DNA from 2 places in the Candidatus Clostridium radicumherbarum genome. Region 2 is predicted to be linked to the other one. Evidence: riboswitches for the same ligand, from Rfam matches in the RefSeq annotation. Region 2 holds a riboswitch; the other holds the start of a gene.

Region 1 (4,402 bases), on a different contig from region 2:
GTAACATTGTATGCAAAATGGACAGCTAAGCCAGTAACGGGGGTAAATTTAAATAAAACTACCGTAAACTTAAAAATAGGTGAATCAACAAGCCTTGAAGAAACAGTAAATCCCACAGATGTACTAAATAAAGATGTGACTTGGTCAAGCAGCAATACATCTGTAGCTATAGTTGATAATACAGGAAAAGTATCAGCCATAGGAAAAGGCGCAGCTACAATAACTGTTAAGACTATTGAAGGTGGATACATTGCTAACTGCATTGTTAACGTAGTTGATAGAAATATAGAAGTTTTATCATTAATAGGAAGCAGCAGATATGATACAGCTGTCAAGTTAAGTCAAAGTCAATTTAGTACTACAGATACTATAATAATTGTAAATGGAGGAGCTATGGCAGATGGATTAGGGGCTACACCACTAGCTAAATACAAGAATGCTCCACTGCTACTGACAGAAACAAACTCTCTTACGGATTCAACTATAAATGAGATAAAGAGATTAAAAGCTAAGAAAGCTATTATAGTAGGGGGAACTGGTGTAGTTAGTGATAATGTAAAATTTGAGATTCAAGCTTTAGGATTAACTGTTGAAAGAATCAGTGGAAGTGATAGATATAGTACATCTTTAGAGGTTGCAAAATATATAGACAAGAATTGTTATAATGTAAGCAAAATAGTTATAAGCAATGGCTATGGTGAAGCTGATGCTTTATCCATTGCACCTGCTGCAGGTAGAGATAATATGCCTATAATATTGGTGGAAAAAGACAATATTTCAACAGCTACTTATAGCTGGCTAAGTTCAAAGAATATAGAGAATGCATACATTATAGGTGGCACTGGAGTAGTATCTAATAATGTACTTAATAGTATTGATGTAATTGTTTCCGGAGATATAAGAAATAACAGACTAGGTGGAAAAAATAGATTTGAAACAAACTCATTAGTTATAGATAAGTTTTATGGAAGCGTTATAGATAAGACTTATATAGCAAAGGGATATGAGCTTATAGATGCTTTATCAGCAGGATCAATTGCAGCAATTAATACTTCTCCAGTAGTACTGTCAGACAATGATTTAGATACGAGTCAAAAAGCAGTAATTGGTAAAAGATATGGTAATATTATAATAAGGACTGGTGGAGGGATTTCAAACACCGCTGTAGATTCATTAATACAATGTCTACAATAAAATAATATTTAAGTTTAAACTTGAAAATAAAGTGAATGTAGGAACACGTAAAAGGTATACAAAAATTCAAAAATAAAACGGGGAACCTCATTTATTAGTAGTTATGGAGAGTCTTACTACTAATAGATGAGGTTTTTAAACTATATTTACAATTAGATGTCCGTATTTGAAATATATTGTTGAAATTTATATTATTACAATTATTGAGAATTAATGGAATATTCAGTATAATTGTATTTAAAACAGCTTGACTTATATTATTTGGCTAGTTAGAGCCTCTACTATAGATTAGAAATCAACAAATTAGATAAAGGTTTGCTTTCTTTGTAGAAAATTATTATAAATTTATCTTGAGATTCTAATATTGTATAGCTTAGCAAGCTGAATGTAAATACAAGCTATGATATTACAAAGATGGAGGTGATTTTGCATAATATTAGACTTTTATCTCTAATACTGCTGATAAGAAACTAATGCTCGTGTAGGAAGTTTCTTAAATTAGGGGAGCTGAGAAGTGCGGTCTGTATCTGGACACTTGGGCCTCATGGAGCTAATAGTGTAACCTCCCCTCTTAAAAAACAAAATTATTTTAAGAGGAGAAAATTTTATGAACAAGAAAAAACTTATTTCAATTTTTACAGCCTTGGCAATGACCGCAAGTTTATATACACCTACCTTTGCTGCTAATGATAATCCACCACCACCAAATATTGAACTTGCTGCTTCTGAACAGAGTGGTAATGTTGTTAAGGCTGCTCAAGGAGCAACTGTGAATTTTTCTATCAAAGTGTCAATCCCAAGTGGTTATAATTTATCATCAACAGTAACGGTGAATACAAACTACCACATTACCAAATCAGGTACTCCTACGTCATCTGTACCTTCATCTGCTTTAACATTTAATACTAATACTGATACCACGCAAACTGTGGCTGCCACTGTAACTGTGGACAATGATGTACCTGTTGGAAATGTAGTTATTCCAATTACTGTAATAATTACTAATGCAAATCCCAATAGTGGTAAGGCTCAAATTGTTAATAATATAGTAGATATTTTTACTGTAAATGTCCAAGCAGGAGATACGACAGCGCCAGTAGTAACTATTTCAGCTCCAATAAACAATGGTTACTACAATGCAACAACATTACCAAATTCACCTATATATAGTGTTGATGAAGCAAATAAACACACTGAGGAAATTACTGGATGGGATACTACTGAAGGTACGCATACAGTTACCGTAACATCAACTGATGCCGCAGGTAATATAGGCAGTGCAAGTGCTATATATACAGTTGATAAAACTGCTCCAACAATATCAACTGCTATAGTTGATGGAGGAATTTATAATGCAGACACTCTGAAAGGTATAATTCAGAATGGTGGAGGAAAATACTATACTGTTCAAGATGCTAATCTTGACCCTAGCCAAGTATCTGCATCAGATTTAACTTATACAGAAGGGGATTATACAGCTACAATTACCGCTACAGATAAGGCTGGTAATTCTACAACCAAGAATATTAATTATACAATTGATAATACTGCACCATCTATATCCTTTAATTTTGATGATAATGGATTCTATAATTCTACATTTAAGGGTTTTAATCCATATTTTAATATTAAGGATGCACATCTTGACGAAAATTCTGTGAATGCACCTGCTCTTAATTTAGAAGAAGATAATCACAGTGTCACAGTGAGTGCGTCAGATTTAGCAGGAAACTCAAATAGTGCATCTGCTTCCTATACAGTGGATGATACTGCTCCAACTGTAACTATCAAACTGGACTCTGATAAGTTTTACAATAAAGCAGCCTTAGATACACTGGGAGATTACTACACAGCATATGATATCAATCTACTTAAAGTTGAGGCTTCTTCTTTGGAAAAGAGCACAGATGGTACACATTCAGCCACTGTAACTGCTGTAGACAAAGCAGGTAATATTACTATAAAGGCTAGCAGCTATACTGTAGACAATACTAAACCTGTAATTACATTTAATAAAGAGCTTGTAAATGGAGGGTTCTATAAATCAAGTGCATTAAAAGACATTAAGGATAGCTTCTTTACTGCAACAGATGCTCATTTAGATTTAAGTAGTGTTACTGTAGTGTCTTTAAATTTAACAGAAGGAACACATACGGTATCAGTATCAGCTAAAGACCTGGCAGGAAATGAGGAAACAAAAGATATTACTTACACTATCGATGACACCGCACCTGAAGTCAACTTTAATATTAAAGATGGAAGTTTCTTAACTACAAAGAGTTTAATTGAGCTTCTTGATGGAAAAAGCTATTATACTGCAACAGATAATATTGGAGTTGTAAGTCAAGTAGCAGACCAATTGCAAACTTCAGAGGGAAATTGGACATTAAGTGTAATAGCTAAGGATGCTGCAGGTAATGAAACTAAAAAAACTGTAACTTACACAGTAGATAATACACCTCCAGTTATTATTGCAAATTCCTTTGCTCATAAATACTATAAATCAACAGACCTACCGGAACTTGGTTTAACTGTTACTGACAATTTGGATTCAAATCCTAATTATAATACTCCTGAACTTTCAAGAGAAGCAGGGCTTCATAATTACACTATTACAGCAACAGATGCAGCTGGAAATAGCAGCGAAAAGGAAATCCAATATTTCATAGATGATACTAATCCAACTGTTACAATAAGTAATCCAGTAAATGGAATGTCCTATAAGTCAAATGAGTTGCCTGATTTAAAATACACAACAACTGATAATTCAGATTCTGGATTGGTCATAAAAGCTGATTCTTTAGATAAGACAGAAGGAATCCATACAATAACAGTTACTGCTACTGATGAAGCTGGAAACGTTGGAACAGCTAGTGTAACTTATACAGTTGATGATACACCTCCAGTTATTACTGGTGCACCAACTACTAGTCCAAATACTGCAAATTGGTACAATAGTGACGTAAAAGTTCATTTTACCGCTAGCGATGCTTTATCAGGAATTGCAAGTGTAACACCTGATCAGACAATATCAACTGAAGGTAGAAACAAGTCAGTAACAGGAACAGCAACTGATAAGGCTGGAAACAGTGCATCATATACTGTATCAGGAATAAACATAGACAAGACAGCACCTACTATAAATGTTGAAGATGGTGGTACCTACACACTTAATCAGGTTGTAGCATGGACTTCTTCTGATGAGTTA
Region 2 (4,402 bases):
TTAGAGTATAGAGGCTATGACTCAGCTGGAGTTGCTATAATTGAAAATGAAATTTTAAAGGTTACAAAATGTAAAGGTAGACTTGCAAATTTAGAAGAAAAACTAAAAAATGAACCAATTCACGGAACCGTAGGAATTGGTCATACAAGATGGGCTACCCATGGTGAGCCATCAGACTTAAACTCACATCCACATTCTAATACAAATGGAACTATAAGCGTAGTTCACAATGGAATTATAGAAAACTATATCCGCTTAAGAGAATGGCTTTCAGCAAAAGGTTATAAATTCATGTCAGAAACTGACACTGAAGTTATACCTCACCTTGTAGATTATTTCTATGAAGGTAATCTAGAAGAAGCTGTAATGAAGGCAATTTCAAAAATGGAAGGAAGCTATGCTATTGCCGTAGTATCCACTCACGAGCCTGAAAAAGTAGTTGCTGTTAGAAAGGATAGTCCTCTTATAGCTGGATTAGGAGAAAATGAATTCTTTGTAGCTTCAGATATTCCTGCAATACTAAACTATACAAGAGATGTATATTTATTAAATGATAAGGAAATCGTTGTTTTAACAAGAGATGGAATTAAACTTCTTACTGAAGATGGAGAAGAAATTAAAAAGGATATTTTCCATGTAACCTGGAATGCAGATGCTGCTGAAAGAGGCGGTTATGAGCACTTCATGATAAAGGAAATCCATGAGCAGCCAAAGGCTATTAGAGATACTATGACTTCTAGAATAGCTCTTGGAAAGCCAATTACCTTAGACAAAATAAAATTAACTAAAGAAGAACTTGAGAATATAGATAAGGTTTATATAGTTGCCTGCGGAACTGCTTACCATGCTGGAGTAGTAGGTAAATATGTAATAGAGAAATTAGCTAGAATCCCAGTTGAAATAGATATAGCTTCAGAGTTTAGATATAGAAATCCTATAATAAATGAAAAGACATTAATGATAGTTATGAGCCAATCTGGTGAAACAGCAGATACCTTAGCAGCACTTAGAGAAGCAAAAAAACATGGAGCAAGAGTGTTAGCTATAACAAATGTAGTTGGAAGCTCAGTTTCAAGAGAAGCTGACGATGTATTATATACATGGGCAGGTCCTGAAATAGCTGTAGCTTCAACTAAGGCTTATGTAACCCAGCTAATAGCTATGTATATTGTTGCACTATTCTTTGCTGAATATAAAAACACTCTAACCTTAGAGCAAATAGAAGCTCTTAAGAAGGAAATGCTTGAGCTTCCAGAAAAGGCTGAAGAGGCATTAAAGCATAAGGAAGTACTTCAAAAATTTGCATCAAAGACCTATATGCACAAGGATATGTTCTTCTTAGGAAGAGGCTTAGATTACGCTGTAGCAATGGAGGGTTCTTTAAAGGTAAAGGAAATTTCCTATATTCACTCAGAAGCCTATGCAGCAGGTGAACTTAAGCATGGACCAATAGCATTAATAGAAAATGGTACAGTAGTAATAGCACTCGCAACTCAAGAAGAACTCTTTGACAAGATGGTTAGCAATATCAAAGAAGTTAAAACAAGAGGTGCCAATGTTCTTGCCTTCGCCTTTGAAGGTAATGAAACTATAGAAAAAACAGTAGATTCAGCATTATATATTCCAAAAACAGTAGAAATCTTTGCACCAGTATTGTCTGTAATACCACTGCAATTACTTTCCTATTATATGGCAGTGCAAAAGGGCTGCGACGTTGATAAGCCTAGGAATTTAGCAAAAAGTGTTACTGTTGAATAGGTAGAGGACTTGTTCAAATTAGAATGTTGTTGTATCTAGGTAAAAAACTCGTTCAACACGTACTGAAGTCATTCAACAGACAATAAAGTCGTTCTAAATACCAGACAGAAATGGGAGAAAAAATTCCTGTTTCTTGCCTGGTTTCTTTATTTTTTGAAGAGAGATTGAGCGATTCTAAAATTAATTTTTGAAAAAAATGCTAAAATAAAGAGGGATTTATATATTATTGTCGAATATCGTTATTAGCAAAACATTAAAAGTAATAATAATATTGGATGCTTTGAAGAATTTCTTTAATCTGGGCACTTTAGAAATTTGGAGTATATAGTGCAACCGGCCAATATAGGATTAGTCTCTTATAGATTATCTTATATTGGCCTTTTATTTATTATGGGCTGAAATCATATTATTGTTATTATTATTAGAGGTGAAGAAATGGATATATTCTTATTAATTGGCATTATTGTTGGATTGGCTGCAGTTAGTTCTGGATTGCTTATGAAAGGTGCTAGTGTTTCTATATTATTTAGTCCTGAAGCAATAATGGTAATTCTAGTAGGTACTTCAGCTGCGGTAATGAATTCTTTCACAAGGAAGGAATTTCTTAATATTCCTAAAATATTAGGAGTTGTTTTTAGTGATAAGTCGAAGGAAGATCCTATAGAAATAATTAATCAAATTGTTGATATGGCACAATCAACGCGAAAGGATGGACTATTATCATTAGAAACTAAGACTCAAGAACTGGATAATGAATTTATGAAACAAGGATTAGAAATGATAGTTGATGGTGAGGAACCGGAATATGTTAGACAAGTCCTTTTAGGTGATATTGAGGGAATGGAAGAAAGGCATCGAATCGGAGCTTCGATTTTCACAACAGCAGGGGGAGCTTCTCCTACACTTGGAGTTCTAGGTGCAGTTATAGGACTTATAGGTGCACTTGGAAACTTAAATGATACTGCAAAACTTGGGGAATCTATAGCTGCTGCTTTCGTTGCTACTCTCTATGGAATTTTCTTCGGATATGTTATTTGGCACCCATTTGCATCAAGACTGAAGAGAAAGTCACATGAAGAGGTCTCCAATAAGCTATTAATGGTAGAAGGTATTTTAGCAATTCAAGAAGGGAAAAATCCAAAAACTATTCAAAAGCAGCTTATAACTATGCTAAAACCTAAAGATAGAAAGAAACTTGAAGATATGAGTATAGATGGAGAAACTAAAGGAGATAAATGATGAAACGTAAAAAACAACATCATGAAGAGCATGTTGATGAAACATGGTTACTTCCTTATTCAGATATGCTGACACTACTATTGGCACTTTTTATCGTTATGTTTGCAATGAGCAATGTGGATAACAAAAAATTAAAACAGATTAGTCTGCAATTCAACACTATTTTCTCAGGTGGTAACGGAGTATTAAAAGACAGCGGTGGTAGTGGCACAAATCTAGCTCAGAATAACAGCTTTGTTGCAACTGATAAAATGAATAGTATAGTAGAACAGGACAAGATGATTGGAATTAAGAGTATCTTAGAGCAAGAGATTAAAAGCAATGGATATGCAGATCAGATAAAAGTGGATTTAAATGCAGAAGGATTGAATATTTCAATACAGGATACGGTTATTTTTAAATCTGGAGATGCAGATGTATTAGCGAACTTTGATCCAGTACTGATCCAAATATCAAATATGATTAAAAATTTAGATAATGAGATAAGAATTAGTGGACATACTGACAATGTACCTATAAAAAATAATCAATTTCGTTCTAACTGGGACTTGAGTTATATGCGTGCCTCAAATGTTATGAACTTTATGGTAGATACAGGCCATGTTGCTCCTAATAAATTCACAATTCAAGCTTATGGCGAATACAGACCTAAATATGATAATTCCAATGAGGCAGGAAGGGCTAAAAATCGAAGTGTAGATATACTTATTGTTCGTAAATACGCACTTAGCACACAGAATTAGTTTTGATTAAACTTTTTTACAAGATTAATATGGGCTATCAAGTGGTTCCATGGCACATTCATGGTTGGCACTTTATGGTGGTAGGAAAAGATGCCCATCTAAGTTCATTTTTAAAACTTAGTGAAAATAGTGAACATCTTAATCATCAACTAACTGAGATGGGATTTACTGCAACCATTGGATCCGGAGAAACCTATGATTTAATTATTACTGCGGAAGATAAGGGAGAATTATACAGAAAGTATATTGTTAAGGGTCAGGATAGTTTCCCTTCTCTTTGCAAACAGCTCAGTGAAATACAGAGCATTGATTCTTCAGCAATATTTGATATTCCTGAAGAACCAGTACACTGCACTAATCCACAATTAATAAACTATACAGAAATTTGTAATCAGTCGCATGACAATCCAAATGATAGATTCTTCCCGCAATATTATCCAATGCATAATCACGATGACTACAAGGTTACCAATAATGGAGTATATCCAGGTGGTCAATTAACATTGATTCAAACAGATGCACCAGATAAATAAAATAGCTTTTAAAGCTTTAATGTTCATTTATTAAAAGTCATGGTGAAAATAGGGCAGAAAGCCTTGTTGGAGCCATGGCTTTAAATGAAATGGGTATAAGTAAGGCTGCTAGCAAAAGTATTATGTTAG

What was found. A riboswitch is a leader RNA that binds a small molecule or an ion and turns the genes downstream of it on or off. The one in region 2 is predicted to bind cyclic di-GMP.
Region 1: it holds a riboswitch for cyclic di-GMP, as region 2 does, so the genes downstream of both, ACJDUH_RS18335 (Ig-like domain-containing protein) here and motA (flagellar motor stator protein MotA) in region 2, are expected to answer to the same signal.

The regions. Positions count from the first base shown of each region.
Region 1 is NZ_JBJHZY010000005.1:149,979-154,380, reverse strand. Features, by position in the region: gene ACJDUH_RS18340 (leucine-rich repeat protein) at 1-1,194, shown strand, start outside; cyclic di-GMP riboswitch class II at 1,688-1,771, shown strand; gene ACJDUH_RS18335 (Ig-like domain-containing protein) at 1,802-4,402, shown strand, end outside.
Region 2 is NZ_JBJHZY010000002.1:786,748-791,149, reverse strand. Features, by position in the region: gene glmS (glutamine--fructose-6-phosphate transaminase (isomerizing)) at 1-1,758, shown strand, start outside; cyclic di-GMP riboswitch class II at 2,023-2,106, shown strand; gene motA (flagellar motor stator protein MotA) at 2,194-2,997, shown strand; gene ACJDUH_RS13505 (flagellar motor protein MotB) at 2,997-3,740, shown strand; gene ACJDUH_RS13500 (cupredoxin domain-containing protein) at 3,770-4,273, shown strand.